Regions from separate parts of the Mesorhizobium sp. LNJC405B00 genome, predicted to be linked through region 1. Evidence: predicted binding sites of a transcription regulator. Region 1 holds the regulator's gene; each other region holds the start of a gene.
What was found. The regulator PhoB, encoded in region 1, activates phosphate uptake and scavenging genes when phosphate is short. The targets are predictions, from matches to a motif close to TGTCATNNANCTGTCAT.
Positions count from the first base shown of each region.

Region 2: ugpB (sn-glycerol-3-phosphate ABC transporter substrate-binding protein UgpB) is a predicted target of PhoB. The motif match lies at 3,277-3,293, and genes of this name have one in related genera.
Region 3: X756_RS146230 (bifunctional 2',3'-cyclic-nucleotide 2'-phosphodiesterase/3'-nucleotidase) is a predicted target of PhoB. The motif match lies at 1,049-1,065, and genes of this name have one in related genera.

Region 1 is NZ_AYWC01000011.1:237,558-243,145, reverse strand. Features, by position in the region: gene pstC (phosphate ABC transporter permease subunit PstC) at 77-1,537, shown strand; gene pstA (phosphate ABC transporter permease PstA) at 1,534-2,850, shown strand; gene pstB (phosphate ABC transporter ATP-binding protein PstB) at 2,868-3,692, shown strand; gene phoU (phosphate signaling complex protein PhoU) at 3,734-4,438, shown strand; gene phoB (phosphate regulon transcriptional regulator PhoB) at 4,455-5,144, shown strand; partial or broken gene X756_RS01000000165835 (ROK family protein) at 5,175-5,588, opposite strand, start outside.
Region 2 is NZ_AYWC01000014.1:64,863-70,450, reverse strand. Features, by position in the region: gene X756_RS142265 (TlpA disulfide reductase family protein) at 1-328, shown strand, start outside; gene X756_RS142270 (EAL domain-containing protein) at 428-2,875, opposite strand; gene X756_RS1000000168955 (hypothetical protein) at 3,024-3,170, opposite strand; gene ugpB (sn-glycerol-3-phosphate ABC transporter substrate-binding protein UgpB) at 3,356-4,666, shown strand; gene ugpA (sn-glycerol-3-phosphate ABC transporter permease UgpA) at 4,738-5,588, shown strand, end outside.
Region 3 is NZ_AYWC01000010.1:157,502-163,089, reverse strand. Features, by position in the region: gene X756_RS146225 (NAD(P)/FAD-dependent oxidoreductase) at 1-1,025, shown strand, start outside; gene X756_RS146230 (bifunctional 2',3'-cyclic-nucleotide 2'-phosphodiesterase/3'-nucleotidase) at 1,167-3,146, shown strand; gene X756_RS146235 (cyclopropane-fatty-acyl-phospholipid synthase family protein) at 3,208-4,458, opposite strand; gene X756_RS1000000170425 (hypothetical protein) at 4,718-4,852, shown strand; gene X756_RS146240 (Dabb family protein) at 4,967-5,257, shown strand; gene X756_RS146245 (VOC family protein) at 5,313-5,588, shown strand, end outside.

The sequences.
Region 1 (5,588 bases):
GCGGATGAACTCCGCGCCCTGATTTCGCCGCTTGCCGCAACGGCGGCGGCGATCTGAATTTTCCCTGGGGTGGGTTATGTCGTCCTTGCTCGTACTCGCCATAGTCATTGCCATAGGCGTGGTCGCTTTTGTGGTCGGCCGCCAGCGCGCCGCGGCGCTGGATACCGGCAAGGTCAAGCCGCATTCGCGCGCGCATTATCATGGCTGGTGGGCCTTTCTGCTCGCGGTCCTGCCTGCCGTCCTTTTGCTCGCCGTCTGGGATATCGGCTCTTCCTTCTATCTCGACCGGCATATCCATGCCGCTTTGCCCGAGCGCACCGCCGACACAAAGGTCGCCAGCGAAGCGCTCGACGCCAGCCTGGTGAAGAGCCTGGCCAAGGGCCTGCGTCGGCTCGATGGCGATACCGCACTTCCCGCTACTTTCGCCGAATTGCAGCCGCTGCTCGCCGCCAAGGGCGTGGCACTGGCCAGCGACACCCAGGACTATATGATCCCGATCGCGGTCGAGGCGAACCAGGTCCAGGACCGGCTCGGCCTGTTCGGCGCCGTGCTGACCTTCGCTCTGTCGATCGCCGGCGCCTTCTATGCGCTGAGGCAGATCGCACCGCGCGCCAGGGCGCGCAACAATGTCGAGAAGCTGATGCTGTGGGGGCTGCTTGCGGCCTCGACCATCGCCATCCTGACCACGGTCGGCATCGTGCTGTCGATGCTGTTCCAGACCATCACCTTCTTCGAGAGCGTGTCGCCGGTGAGCTTCTTCTTCGGCACGGTGTGGGATCCGCGTTTCGCCGCCGCCGGTTCCGGCGGCAGCCAGGGTCAGTTCGGCCTGGTCCCGCTTCTCGCCGGCACGCTCTACATCGCCGCCGTCGCCCTTCTGGTGGCAGTGCCGGTCGGGCTGATGTCGGCGGTCTACATGTCCGAATATGCCTCGCGCGGTGTGCGCTCGGTGGTCAAGCCGGCGTTGGAACTGCTGGCCGGCATTCCGACCATCGTCTACGGCATCTTCGCCGTTGTCACGCTCGGACCGTTCTTGCGCGACCTGTCGGCGGCACTCACCGGCGGCTCGCCCTTCATCCAGGGCCAGAGCATCTTCACCGCCGGTCTGGTGATGGGCGTCATGCTGATCCCGGTCGTGTCCTCTTTGTCCGACGACATCATCACCGCGGTGCCGCGCGCAATGCGTGACGGCTCGCTCGGCCTCGGCGCCACGCGCTCCGAGACGATCAAGCGGGTGATCCTGCCGGCGGCACTGCCCGGCATCGTCGGCGCCATCCTGTTGACGGCGTCGCGCGCCATCGGCGAGACGATGATCGTCGTGCTGGCGGCGGGCGTCGCCGCCAATCTGACGGCCAATCCGTTCGAGGCGATGACGACCATCACCGTAAAGATCGTCAACCAGCTGACCGGCGATCTCGAGTTCAACTCGCCGCAGACGCTGGTCGCCTTCGCGCTCGGCCTGACGCTGTTCGCGCTGACGCTGGTGATGAACATCGTCGCCCTCTACATCGTGCGCAAGTACCGGGAGCAGTACGAATGACCGACATCCCCCTGGACACGATGGCGGGCGCCGTCGCGCGTCCGCGCCGCGACATCGGGCTGAAGGCGCGCTATGCCGCCGAACGCCGGTTCCGCATCTATGGCGTGATTGCGATCTCGGTGGGCCTGGCGTTCCTGGCCATCATGTTGATCACCATCGTCTCGAAAGGCTACACCGCCTTCTGGCAGACGACGGTGACGCTTCCGATCACCTTCGATGAGAAGGTCATCGACCCCTCGAACAAGCGTGCCACAGACCCGAATGTGCTGATCAAGGCGAACTATCCCAAGCTCGCCGAAAACGCGCTGGTGGCCAAGCTCGGCATCGATCCGGCCAACAAGCCGATGATGCTGAAGCTCAAGGGCTTCCTGTCGGAAGGCGCCCGCGTCCAGCTGCGCGACATCGTCTCCGCCGATCCGTCGGTGATCGGCACGACGCGTGACGTCGACATCCTGGCCGCCGCCAATCTCGACTCGGCCTTCAAGGGCCAGATCGACCTCGGCGTCGATGAAGCGCGCCGCAAGGTGTCCAACCAGCAGATCGACTGGATGAACAAGCTCAAAGCCGAAGGCGCGATGGCCGAGCATTTCAACACCGGCCTGTTCAGCTATGGCGCCTCCAGCCGGCCCGAGACGTCGGGCATGGGCGTGGCCATCATCGGTTCGTTCTACATGATGATGATCGTGCTTTTGCTGGCGCTGCCGATCGGCGTCGCCGCCTCGATCTATCTGGAGGAGTTCGCCAAGAAGAACCGCTTTACGGACCTGATCGAAGTCAACATCAACAATCTCGCGGCGGTGCCGTCGATCGTCTTCGGTCTGCTTGGCCTTGCCGTGTTCATCAACTTCCTCGGCATGCCGCGCTCGGCTTCCTTCGTCGGCGGCCTGGTGCTGACCTTGATGACATTGCCGACCATAATCATCGCCACGCGCGCCGCCCTCGCCGCGGTGCCGCCGTCGATCCGCTCGGCGGCCCTAGGTCTCGGCGCCTCCAAGATGCAGATGGTGTTCCATCACATCCTGCCGCTTGCCGCCCCAGGCATCCTTACCGGCACCATCATCGGCCTGGCGCGTGCGCTCGGCGAGACAGCACCGCTGCTCTTGATCGGCATGGTCGCTTTCGTCGCCGATTATCCGACGACGCCTTTCGATCCGGCGACCGCGCTGCCGGTTCAGATCTATATGTGGGCAAACGAGGCTGAGCGCGCTTTTGTCGAGCGCATGTCCGGCGCCATCATCATCCTGCTCGTCTTCCTCATGGCCATGAACATCACCGCGATCGTGCTCCGGCGCCGGTTCGAGCGGCGCTGGTAGAAAAAAGGCAATTTGGTATGAACATCATGACCGAACAGTCCCTTGAGAATGCAGTGGGCGACAAAATGAACGCCAAGTCGAACGAAGTCATCAAGATGCGCGGCGACAAGGTCGGCGTGTTCTATGGCGAGAAGCAGGCGTTGTTCGACGTCAATCTCGACGTCCGCCAGAACCAGGTGACGGCGCTGATCGGCCCGTCCGGCTGCGGCAAGTCGACCTTCCTGCGCTGCCTCAACCGCATGAACGACACCATCGATTCGGCGCGGGTGACCGGCAAGATCACGCTCGATGAAGACGACATCTACGACAAGAACATCGATGTCGTCGAACTGCGCGCCCGCGTCGGCATGGTGTTCCAGAAACCCAACCCGTTCCCGAAGTCCATCTACGAGAACGTCGCCTACGGCCCGCGCATCCATGGGCTGGCCAAGCGCAAGTCCGACATGGACCAGATCGTCGAGCAGAGCCTGAAGAAGGCGGCGATCTGGAACGAGGTCAAGGACCGCCTGCAGGAGCCCGGCACCGGCCTGTCCGGCGGCCAGCAGCAGCGCCTGTGCATCGCGCGCGCCATCGCCGTGTCGCCGGAAGTGATCTTGATGGACGAGCCCTGCTCGGCGCTCGATCCGATCGCCACCGCCCGTGTCGAGGAGCTGATAGACGAGCTGCGCCAGAACTACACGATCGTCATCGTCACCCATTCGATGCAGCAGGCGGCGCGCGTCTCGCAACGCACGGCGATGTTCCATCTCGGCTATCTCGTCGAGGAGGGCGCCACCGACAAGATGTTCACCAACCCCGACGACAAGCGCACCCAGGACTACATTACCGGCCGCTTCGGCTGAGCCGTCCGGCGGGTGAATTTTCAGGCACGAGGACCAAGATCATGGGTGAACATACCGTCGCCTCCTTCGATGAAGAGCTCGGGCAGATCAGTAAGCTGATCCGCGACATGGGCGATCTGGCCGGCTCGATGGTCAGCGGCTCGACCAAGGCGCTGCTCAATTCGGACAATGCGCTGGCACAGCGTGTCGTGTCCGACGACGCCATCATGGATGCGCGCCAGCGCGAACTGGACGACCGCGCCATCACGCTGATCGCCAAGCGCCAGCCGATGGCCAACGATCTGCGCGCCGTGGTCGGCTCGATCCGCATGGCCGGCGACCTCGAGCGCATCGGCGATCTCGCCAAGAATATCGCCAAACGCGTCGGCACCGTGGGCCTCAGCGTCACGCCGCGCGACCTCTCGCACTCCATCGATGCCATGGCGCAACTGGTGCTGATCCAGGTGCAAGGCGTCGTCGAGGAATATGCCGCCACCGATGCGGCAGCTCTTGCAAAACTCAGGAATGACGACGAGCGCATCGACGTCAAATACACGTCCGTGTTTCGTGAGCTCTTGACCTACATGATGGAAGACCCTCGCAACATCACCGCCTGCACGCATCTCTTGTTCTGCGCCAAGAATCTTGAGCGCATCGGCGATCATGTCACCAACATCGCCGAAAATGCGTATTATGTGCTGACCGGCCAGCAATTGCCCGCCAATCGTCCGAAGCAGGACGAGACGGCGATGGCCACGCCGGCCTGATGAGGGTGAACTGCCTATGATCGCGCCACGCATCATGGTCGTGGAGGACGAGGAGCCGCTAGGCGTGCTCCTCCGCTACAACCTCGAATCCGAAGGCTATCAGGTCGAGGTGGTGACACGCGGCGACGAGGCCGAGATCCGCCTGCAGGAAAACGTGCCCGATCTCCTGGTGCTCGACTGGATGGTGCCCGCTGTTTCCGGCATCGAGCTCTGCCGGCGGCTTAGAGTGCGGCCCGAAACCGAGCGGCTGCCGATCATCATGCTGACCGCGCGCGGTGAGGAAAGCGATCGCGTGCGCGGCCTGTCCACCGGTGCCGACGACTATCTGGTCAAGCCATTCTCGACGCCGGAGTTCATGGCGCGCGTGAAGGCGCTGCTGCGCCGGGCCAAGCCGGAAGTGCTGTCCAGCGTGCTCAAGGTCGGCGACATCGTGCTCGACCGCGAGTCGCACCGTGTCTACCGCAAGAAGAGCGAGATCAGGCTCGGACCGACCGAGTTCCGGCTGCTCGAATTCATGATGCGCCATCCCGGCCGCGTGTTCTCGCGCAGCCAACTGCTCGACAATGTCTGGGGCGAGACGATCTATATCGACGAGCGAACCGTCGACGTCCATGTCGGGCGCTTACGCAAAGCGGTCAACAACGGCCGCATGCCGGATGTCATCCGTACCATTCGCGGCGCCGGCTACGCGATCAGGGAAGACTAGGATGCTGCGCGTCGCGCCGTTGCCGGCCATTCAGGCGACATGCTTGCCGGATTTGGCCTGAATGCCCGGCGCGAAAATCTCCTGATCGACGAAGCCGAGCGCGCGCATGGCACAGCCTTCGCGGATCAGCGGCAGCTCGTTGGGCTCGGTGTCGAAGGAGATCGATTTCGAGTGCTGGCCGCCGGCGGTCTGGGCGATCGCTTCGCGCAATGCCGGTTCGATCAGGTCGAACGCGGCGGCGCTGACGCCGACCATGGCGACGGGGGCCGGGTCGATCAGCGCAAACAGGCTGCCGAGGCCGAAGCCGAGCGCCTCACCGGCCCTGCGATAGGCTTCGCGCTCCGGTCCGTCCGTCTCTCGCGCACGAGCGGCCAGCGCCCGCATATCAGCGTCGCCGATATCGACCGGCTCGGCATCCTCGCCCATCATTTTGGCGCTGCGCCA
Region 2 (5,588 bases), on a different contig from region 1:
GCCCTGCCGCGCCGAAATGCCGGCGCTCGACGCCTTGCAGAAGGAAAAGGGCAGCGATGCCTTTGAAGTGGTCGCGGTCAATGTCGATGCCGGCGACGATGTGAAGCCCAAGAAGTTCCTCGCCGATATCGGCATCGGGTCGCTCGGCTACTACCGCGATTCGACGCTGGCGCTGTTCAACGATGTCAAGACGCGTGGCTTGGCGCTAGGCCTCCCCGTCACCATGCTGATCGATGGCGAAGGCTGCCTGGTCGCGCATATGAACGGACCGGCCGAATGGTCGGGACCGGATGCCAAGCGCCTGGTCGAGGCCGCACTCGCCCCTTAGAGCGGTTCACCGTTTCGTCGAAACGGCTACCCGCGCTAACTTTTTTGTTTCGACGCAATTTCGGACGGAAAACCGTTTCACACTTTTCCTGAAATTGCTCTAGGCTGAGCGCAGGGCCGCCGCCGGCGGCAGCATCAAGATGCTGCCGCCGCGTTGTTTGACGCTGGCGTCGTCGTGTGCCGCCGGCGCCGCGACGCCGGTCAGTTCGCTGAACGCCTCGATCGGGCTCGGCCGGCCTAGATAGTAGCCCTGGCCGATCTCGCAGGCCTCGGCGTCGAGGAATTTCAGCTCGCCCAGCGTCTCGACGCCCTCGGCCAGAACCGGCAGGCCGAGACCGCGGCCAAGCCCCAGAACGGCGCGCACGATGGCTGCCACCTGGCCGTTGCTGTCGACTGATTTGATGAATGAGCCGTCGATCTTGATCTTGTCGAAGGGGAAGGCGCGGAGATTGGACAGCGAGGAGTAGCCGGTGCCGAAATCGTCCATCGCCACACGCACGCCAAGCGCCTTCACCTGGCGCAAGGTCGCCAGCGCGCGCGGCATGTCCTTGACCAGCGCCGTTTCGGTGATCTCGAGTTCGAGCCTGCCGGGCGTCAGGCCGGAGCCGAGCAGGACTTCATGCACCTTGCGGCTGAAATTCGGATTGTGGAGCTGCACCGCCGAGACATTGACCGCGACGGTGAGAGGGTTCTTCCAGCGCGCTGCCTCGGCGCAGGCCGTCGCCAGCACCCATTCGCCGATCTGGATGATGACGCCGCTGTCTTCGGCCACCGGGATGAAGGTCGCCGGCGACACGTCGCCGCGCTGCGGATGGCGCCAGCGGATCAGCGCTTCGAACCCGACCATCCGCCCGCTGCTGATCTCCTTTTGTGGCTGGTAGACGAGGCGAAACTCATCGCGCGCCATGGCCTGGCGCAGTTCGTGCTCCATCACGCGCCGGTCTCGCGCCTCGGCGCCCATCGAGGCCTCGAAGTAACGGTAAGTGTCCTTGCCCTCGGCCTTGGCGCGGTAGAGCGCGGTGTCGGCGTGGCTGACCAGGAGTGTCGGCTCATCGGCGTCGAGCGGATAAAGTGCAATGCCGATGCTGGCCGACACCAGCCCGCCACCGACCGACAGCCGGTTTTCCTCGCGCATGGCCGCCAGCACCGCCTCGGCGATGCGGCCGGCCGCCTGCGGATCGGGAAGGTTCGGAGCGATGATGGCGAACTCGTCGCCGCCGAGACGCGCCAGCATCTGTCCGTGGCGGAGCACGGCGGAGGCGCATAGCGCCACCTTCTGCAGCATGGCATCGCCGGCGCCATGCCCGAACAGGTCGTTCACTTCCTTGAAGCGGTCGAGGTCGAGCAGCAGCAGCGCAAGATGCCCACCCTTGCCGCCGCGGTCCATTGCGGCAATTTCGGCCTCGAGCCGGCCGGAGAAACTGCGGCGGTTGGGGAGCCCGGTCAGCGGGTCGAAATGGGCGAGGCGCAGGATCTCCTGCTCGGCCTTCCTGCGTTCGCGGATGTCGCGCACGGCGACCACGCTGTGCCGCTTGCCGCAATAGTCGATGCTTCTGGCGATAAGTTCGACGGGGATGGTGGCGCCGTCATGGGCTCTGAGTTCGGCTTCCTGTGCCTGTCCGCTGCAGTCGGACATGCCGGCCGCGGTGCGTTCGGCGAAGAGGTCGCCAAGCAGCATCGCGTTCAGCACTTCCGGCGCAATGCCGGTGAGTGCCGCGATGCTGTCATTGGCGCTGACGATGCGGGCGCCGTCGCAGACGATCAGCCCCTCGACGGCGGCGTTGGCGAGGCCGTGCATGCGCTCGGCCTCGAGCTTGTGACGCCGGAAGCGAAGGTCGATCCACAATGCTGCGGCTGAAAGCACCAGGATAGCCATGCTGACTGCAGCGGCGGCGAAGGCCTGCGACACCGGTTCGACCGTGAACTGCGATATCTCGATGGAGGAGTCCGGGAAGATCGACACCGCGCCCATGGCGATGAAGTGCAGGCTGCAGATCGCCAGCGTCAACAGGATGGCGGCGGCGATTGTGGCCTGCATGGACGGCCGTCGCAACACGACCAGCAGCGCCAGCGCGGCGAGGGTGACGCCTGTCAGCACCGAGACGCCGACCAGCAGCGGGTTCCAGACGATGCGCCCTTCGACCTCGAAGGCGGCCATGCCGATATAGTGCATGGCGGCGATACCAGCGCCGAGGACCGCGCCGCCGACCAGAGGGTAGTCGATGCCCCGGCGCAAGGTGGCGATCCACATGCCCGCAGCGGTCAGGGCGACGGAACCGGCGAGCGAAAGCGCCGACATTTCCGTATTGTAGGCGTTGGGGATTCCGGGAGAAAAGGCAAGCATTGCGATGAAATGCGTCGCCCAGATACCGAAGCCGGTGGAAGTGGCTGCTATCATCAGCCAGGTATAGCGGTTGCGCTCGCTCGAGCGGTCGACATGGCGAAGCAGGTTGACCGCCGAGAAGGAAGAAATACCGCAAATGAGCGCTGCCAGTGCGACCAGTCTCAGATCGTGCTCATGCACGATACAATTATAGACCGTCAGCATCTCGCCCCACCTGCTCTCCCACAGCAATCAAGCCGTCCACTTGATTAGTATGCCACGCTTGACGAAGAATCGGTTATGCGAACTACAACTACAGCGGGTTTTTCGGGTTGTACGTTGCGGCGATCCTGTTCTCATTCCAGACGCACGGTTACAGCAGCGCCTGGCGCGATGCCGCTCGGCCGATCTCGATCTGGCCGAGCGCCGGTTTGGCGGCCGCACGGTGCAGGTGCGTGGCGCTGTCACGCGGGCCCTTCACGCATCGCTGGGCGGTCGGCGATCCTTGCAGGCCCACCATGCCCCATTCTATCGCTGAGCCGGCTTGGCATTTCTCTCTGTCCTCGTTGCAAGGCGAGGGGGCGCGAAGTTAGCCGGGTATGAAATTCACGAAACAGCAACAAATCCGTTGTCCGATTGTCATCAGCGACACATATTGCGTTCGCGGGAGCGCCCCTTTCGCCAATGACAAACGGGAGATGAAACATGAAGTTGTTCGGCTTTGCGGCCGGTGTTGCCGCCACCTTGACCCTGCTTTCCACCACCTCCGCCTTCACCGCCACCCAGATCAGTTGGTGGCATGCAATGACCGGCGCCAATGCCGAGGTGGTCGACAAGATCGCCAAGGATTTCAATGCCAGCCAGAGCGACTATGAAATTCTCCCTGTTTTCAAGGGCACCTATCCCGAAACGCTGAATGCCGGCATCGCTGCCTTTCGTGCGGGGCAAGCGCCCGACATCATCCAGGTGTTCGACGTGGGTACCGGCGTCATGATGGCCGCCGAAGGTGCGATCAAGCCGGTGGCCGATGTGCTGACCAGCGCCGGCGTGACCTTCGACAAGAGCCAGTATTTGCCCGGCATCGTCGGCTACTATTCGAAGCCGGACGGGACCATGCTGTCCTTCCCCTATAATTCCTCGTCGCCCATCCTCTACTACAACAAGGATATCTTCCAGAAGGCCGGGCTTGATGTGAACAATCCGCCAAAGACCTGGAACGAGGTGTGGGAAGCCGCCAAGAAGATCAAGGCGAGCGGCGCCGCTTCCTGCGGCTATACCTCGACCTGGTTGACCTGGATCCACCTTGAGGCCTTCGCTGCCTGGAACGACGTTTCCTATGGCACCAACCAGAACGGACTTGCCGGAACCGACGTTGAGCTCAAGATCAATGCGCCGATCTTCGTCAATCATTTCCAGGCGCTCGCCGACCTGGCCAAGGACGGCACCTTCAAATATGGCGGCCGTACATCCGAAGCCAAGCAGATCTTTCTTGCCGGAGAATGCGGCATCTTCACCGAATCGTCGGGGGGTCTCGGTGACATCGTCAAGTCGGGCATGAACTACGGCATCGGCCAGCTTCCCTATGATAGTGACGCCAAGGGCGCGCCCCAGAACACCACGCCGGGCGGCGCCAGCCTGTGGGTGTTCGGCAACAAATCGGACGAGGAATACAAGGGCGTCGCGGCGTTCTTCTCCTACCTGTCCAAGACCGAAGTGCAAGAGTATCTGCACCAGAAGTCGGGTTATCTGCCGGTGACGCTCGCTGCCTATGAAGCGACCAAGAAGTCCGGCTTCTATGACAAGAATCCGGGCCGTGAGACGCCGATCCTGCAGATGCTGGGCAAGGCGCCGACCGAGAACTCGAAGGGCGTGCGCCTCGTCAACCTGCCGCAGGTGCGCGACATCGAGAATGAGGAGTTCGAGAAGATGCTGGCCGGCCAGCAGACTGCGCAGCAGGCACTCGACAACGCGGTCGCACGCGGCAACAAGGCGATTCAGGAAGCGATCGGAAACTGAAGCGATTTGTCAGTTGAACCTCGTCCACGCGGACCCGCGTGGACGATTTCCTGAATAGCGAGGGAATCACCCTGTCTCCACGCGTCGTCTTTCCCAACAAGACCCTGCCTTACCTGCTGGTGGCGCCGCAACTCGCCATTACGCTGATCTTTTTCTACTGGCCGACCGGGCAGGCGCTCTACCAGTCGATGCTCAGGGAAGACCCGTTCGGGCTGAAGAGCAAGTTCGTCGGGCTCGCCAATTTTCGCAAGGTGCTGGCCGACCCGGCCTACCTCAACTCGATCAAAGTTACGCTGGTGTTCTCTCTGGCGACCGCGATCGTCGCCATGGGTGTGGCCCTGTTGCTTGCCGTCATGGCCGAGAAGGTGGTGCGCGGCAAAGGCCTCTATCGCACGCTGCTGATCTGGCCGTATGCGGTGGCGCCGGCGATTGCCGGCATGTTGTGGCTGTTTCTGTTCAACCCCTCGATCGGTTCGCTGGCCTACGCCTTGAGAGGTCTCGGCATCGCCTGGGATCCCTTGCTTAACGGCAACCAAGCCATGATCCTGCTGGTGTCTGCGGCTGCCTGGAAGCAGATCAGCTACAATTTCCTATTCTTCGTCGCCGGGCTGCAGGCAGTGCCGAAGACGTTGATAGAGGCGGCGGCCATGGACGGCGCCGGGGAGACGAAGCGCTTCTGGACCATCGTCTTCCCGCTGCTCGCACCGACGACCTTCTTCCTGCTGGTCGTCAACACTGTCTATGCACTGTTCGACACTTTCGGTATCGTTCATGCCGTCACCGGCGGCGGGCCAGGCAAGGCCACCGAGACGCTGGTCTACAAGGTCTACAATGACGGTTTCGTCAATTTGATCCTCGGCGATTCGGCCGCGCAGTCGGTCATCCTGATGGTCATCGTCATCTCACTCACGGCCATCCAGTT
Region 3 (5,588 bases), on a different contig from region 1:
CCGGCGTCGACCGTCCAGGCAAACGCGTGCTGCTTGAGGACGGCAGTTCTGTTCCCTACGACACGCTGGTGCTCGCCACCGGCGCGCGTCATGCTTATTTCGGCCACGACGAATGGGAGCCTTTCGCGCCCGGGCTGAAGACGCTTGAAGACGCAACCACCATTCGCCGGCGCATCCTGCTCGCCTTCGAGCAGGCCGAGCGCGAGACCGATCCGGCCAAGCGCCAGGCACTGCTGACACTGGTCATCGTCGGCGGCGGCCCGACCGGCGTGGAGCTTGCCGGCACCATTGTCGAACTCGCGCATGAAACGCTGCGCGGCGAATTCCGCAACATCGACACGCGTGAGGCGCGTGTGGTGCTGGTGGAGGCCGGAGACAGGATCCTAGCCAATTTCGCGCCAAAGCTGTCCGACTATGCGCGCAAGGCGCTGGAGCGGCGGGGCGTCACGGTCGAGCTTGGCCGCGCCGTCACGCGCCTCGATGCCGAAGGCGTCGTCTTTGGCGAGACGCATCTGCCGGCGCGAACCATCCTGTGGGCCGCCGGCGTAGCGGCTTCGCCCGCGGGAGAGTGGCTGGGCGCGCCGGTGGACCGGGCGGGCAGGGTAATGGTCGAGCCCGATCTGACCGTGCCGAACAGTCCGGAGATCTTCGTCGTCGGCGACACAGCGCATGTCTTGCGGCTGGACGGCAAGCCGGTGCCAGGCGTGGCGCCCTCCGCCAAGCAGGAGGGCAAGCATGTTGCCGCGACGATCAGGGCGCGGCTGGCCGGCGATAGCGCGCCGCGCCCTTTCCGCTACAAACATGCCGGCGACCTGGTGACGATCGGCAAGTGGGCAGCCGCGATCGATTTCGGCTCGATCAAGCTCACGGGATGGCTTGCCTGGTGGCTGTGGGGCGTGGCGCATATCTACTTCCTGATCGGTTTTCGCAACCGGCTCTCGGTGTCGCTTAGCTGGCTATGGATCTATTTCACCGGCCAGCGCAGCGCGCGGCTGATCACCCAGGGCGATGATAACAAGGGCTGAGGTTCTCAACCGCGGCCAAGGATATTCATCCAGCCGTCACCTTTTGCTGATCGACTGACTTCCCGATGGACATGGCCGGTTTTCGGCGCGAAGCTTCCGCCCGGGGCTGGGATCTTGTCACGTCGCTGGGAAGGAAAACCAATGCCGCATCTCAATTACCCCGTCTCCCGCCGTAGTTTTCTTGCCGGTGCGGCCGCCAGCGGGGCGCTGATCATGCTGCATCCGTTTTCCGCCCGCGCGCAGGCCAATCAGGCGCATCTGAGGATCATGGAGACCACCGACATCCATGTGAATGTGCTGCCTTACGACTACTACGCAGACAAAGCCAACGACACGATGGGCCTGTCGCGGACGGCCTCACTGATCGCGGCGGTGCGCAAGGAAGCCACCAATGCGATGCTGATCGACAATGGCGATCTTTTGCAGGGCAATCCGATGGGCGATTACATCGCCTATGAGAAGGGCCTCAAGGAAGGCGATCTGCATCCGATCATGAAGGGCATGAACCTGCTGGGCTATGAATGCTCGACGCTCGGCAATCACGAGTTCAACTACGGCTTGTCGTTCCTCGACAAGGTGCTGGCCGGGGCCAATTTCCCCTTCGTCTGCGCCAATCTGATCCGCGGCACCGAGCTTGCCGCCAAACCGCGCGACGACAAGCTCTACCTCAAGCCCTATGTCATCCTCGACAAGAAGATCAAGGACGGGTCGGGCGCCGAGCAGCCGATCAAGATCGGCATCATCGGCTTTGTGCCGCCGCAGATCATGGTCTGGGACCTGAAGAACCTGGAAGGCAATGTCAGGACGCGCGACATCGTCGAGGCGGCCAGGGCATGGGTGCCGCAGATCAAGGAGGAGGGCGCCGACATCGTCATCGCGCTCTCGCATTCCGGCATCGATATCAAGCAGGGCGACGGCATGGAGAACGCCTCCTTCTTCGTCGCCGGCGTCGAAGGCATCGATGCGGTGTTCACCGGCCATCAGCATCTCGTCTTCCCCGGCAAGAAGGATTTTCAGGCGCTCGAAGGCGTCGACACCGAGAAAGGCACGCTGCAGGGCAAGCCCGCCGTGATGGGCGGTTTCTGGGGCTCGCATATGGGACTGATCGATCTGCTTCTGGAACGGGACGGATCGAAATGGCGCGTAGCCTCGGCCACATCGGAGGCAAGGCCGATCTACCAGCGCGTCGACAAGGCAAACAAGCCGACGGTGGCGGACGACCAGCGCGTCGTCGATGCGCTGAAGCCGGACCATGAGGCGACACTTGCCTATGTCCGCCGACCGGTCGGCAAGACCTCGGCGCCGCTCTATTCCTATTTCGCGCTGGTCGCCGACGATCCGTCGGTGCAGATCGTCAACCAGGCGCAGAGCTGGTATCTCAAGGACATATTGAAGAGCACGCAGTGGAAGGATGTGCCGCTGCTGTCGGCGGCAGCACCCTTCAAGGCCGGCGGGCGCAACGGCGCCGACTACTATACCGACGTGCCGGTGGGCGACATCGCCATCAAGAACGTCGCCGACCTCTATCTCTATCCGAACACGGTGCGCGCCGTCGAAATCACCGGCGCGCAAGTGAAGGAATGGCTGGAAATGTCGGCCGGCATTTTCCGGAAGATCGAGCCGGGCAAGGCCGACCAGGCGCTCATCGACACCGAATTCCCGTCCTACAATTTCGATGTGATCGATGGCGTCAGCTACGGAATAGACCTGTCGCAGCTGCCGAAATACGATGCCAAGGGTGGCGTCGCCAATGCCGGCTCGAACCGCATCATCGGCCTCAGCTTCGACGGCAAGCCTATTGATCCGGCAGCGAAATTCGTCGTCGCCACCAACAATTACCGCGCCGGCGGTGGCGGCAATTTCCCCGACATCAATGCCTCGAAGATCATCTACGAGGCGCCGGACACCAACCGCGACGTGATCGTGCGCTACGTCGTTAGCGAAGGCACGATCAATCCCTCGGCCGACGACAATTGGTCGTTCACGCCGCTGCCCGGCACCAGCGTCGTGTTCGAGACCGGCCCCAAAGCGAAGGATTTTATATCGGGAGTGAAATCGCTCAAGATCGAGCCGGCCGGCGAGGGCGAATCCGGGTTTGCGAAGTATCGCATCCTGCTTTGAGGCAAACGCGCAGGTAACAGGGAAAACGAGCGGGCATACGCCCGCTCAATCACGCTTCGGATCAGGCCTTGTAGACCACCTGGCGCACGTCGATGTAGCTGGCCCTGAAGCCGGCTTCGCAATAGTGGAGATAAAATTCCCAAAGCTTCTTGAAGCGGTCGTCGAAGCCGAGCGGGACGATCTTTTCCCACGACGCCCAGAAGCGGTTGCGCCATTCGGCAAGCGTGCGGGCATAGTCGTCCGGAAAGACGCGCTCGCGCAGATGGGAAAGGCCATGGTCGCTGCCCAGCGTCTTCAGGATCGACGGCGTCGGCAGCATGCCGCCGGGGAAGACATAGCGCTGGATGAAATCCGGCCTCGCCCGATAGGTGTCGTAGGCGGCCTCGTTGATGGTGATGATCTGCAGGCCGGCGGTGCCGCCGGGCCTCAGGCATGCCTTCATCTTGCCGAAAAATACCGGCCAATATTTTTCGCCGACCGCCTCGAACATCTCGATCGAGGCGATGCGGTCGTAAGTGCCCGTTTCGTCTCGGTAATCCTGCAGCTTGATGTCGACCTTGTCAGACAGTCCCGCCTTCTGGATGCGCGCCTTGGCGAAATCGTGCTGTTCGCGGCTGATGGTCAGGCCGGTGACGCGGCAGCCGATCTCGCGCGCGGCAAATTCGGCAAAACCGCCCCAGCCGCAGCCGATCTCGAGCACATGGTCCTTCTTGCCGATACCCGTATCCTTGGCCAGCGCGCGGTATTTGGCGGCCTGAGCGCTTTCCAGGTCGTTGGCGCCGGTCGCATAGAGCGCCGACGAATAGGTCATGCTGGGATCGAGCCATTGCTTGTAGAAGGCGTTGCCGAGATCGTAATGCGCCGAGATGTTGCGCTTCGAGCCTGTGCGGGTGTTTTCGTTGAACCAGTGGCGGATGCGCTGGACCGTGTTGATGAGCCAGTTGGCGCCGCCGGCAATGCGTTCGCCAACGGCCGAGTTGACGACGAACAGTTCCAGGAAGCTGGTTACATCAGGGCTTTCCCAGTCGCCGTCCATGTAGGATTCGGCAACGCCGATGGTGCCGCCGGAAAAGGCACGGCCGGGCAGGCGCCAGTTCTTCAACACCAGTTCGGCATCCGGGCCGGGTCCGTTGCCGCCGACAAGAACCGCCCGGCCATCCGGCATCCTCACCTTCAGCGAACCGCGCGGCAATTTCATCGCCGCCGACAGCACCATGCGCGCCTTGGCCGGCAGGCCCTTGACCATCTCGGCGAAATTGAGTTCGTCCAGCCTGATGGCGTCGCCGATGCCTTTGTATTCCCTGACAGCCATCTCACACCCCCCTGGACTTCCGCGGGGGCGGCGCAAGATCTGCCGGCCTCCACATCCTCCACTTCATTCGCCAGGCGCGAACACCCGCAGCCTGCTTAAATTTTCGCCACAATCTTCCACCGCATCGACCGGAACTTCAAGAGGCAAGCCGTGCCCGGCACTGGCCCAGGTGGCGTGCCTGGGGCCAGAATCCGTGAGGGCGAGCGACCGGCGGTGAAATCGCTATGGTTACGAACAGCCACATACGTTAGTTTCAGCGATGCGTTACGTCATCGTCATCACCGCCGTCGCCTTTTTCCTGATCTGGGATGGCCTCTATAATCAGGGCCGCTATCTCGACACGACGGTCAGGGAGATGTCGCGCGTCGTGCGCTACGTCACCGGCGGGGCCTAGCTTTTGCGCCTCTGCAAAGTCGCCTGCCGGCGTTGCCGGGCGCGACATCGTGGCGGTTGACGCGACGGTCCCGCTCACACAAAACATGCCCGCAAATCGAACGTGGAGGCAGGCGTGATCCGGCATATCGTTTTCTTCAGCGCGCGGCGCAAGGACGATGTCGAGGCCGTGCGCACGGGCTTGCTCGCGCTGGGCAAGATCCCGCATTCAAGCCACTTCGAGGTGACGCTCAATACCAAGGTCGATCCGCTGTCGGATGCGATCGACGTGGTGGTCTATGCCGAGTTCGAGGACGATGCCGCGCTTGCCGCCTACAAGGCGCACCCGCTCTATGCCGAGACGACCAGCCGGGTCAAACCCTTGCGCGAATTGCGCTATTCGGCCGATATCGTGGCGACGGCCTGATTGGGTCGGCAAAAGGCCTTGAACCACTTTCGGGAATGATGCACACCGCGCCGGCATGACCAGCACGACCCATCCGCTTGACCATCTGGTGCTGCCGACGGCGAGCCTCGCCGTGGCGCGGGCGCGGCTGACATCGCTTGGCTTCATCGTCGCGCCAACCGGCATTCATCCCTTCGGCACCGAAAATTGCTGCGTCTTCCTTGCCGACGGCACCTATCTCGAACCGCTGGCGGTTGGGAATGAACAGGTGGCAGCGAGTGCGATCGCCGGCGGCAATGTCTTTGTCGCCCGCGACCGGCTCTATCGCGCCAGCCTGGGCGATGAGGGCTTT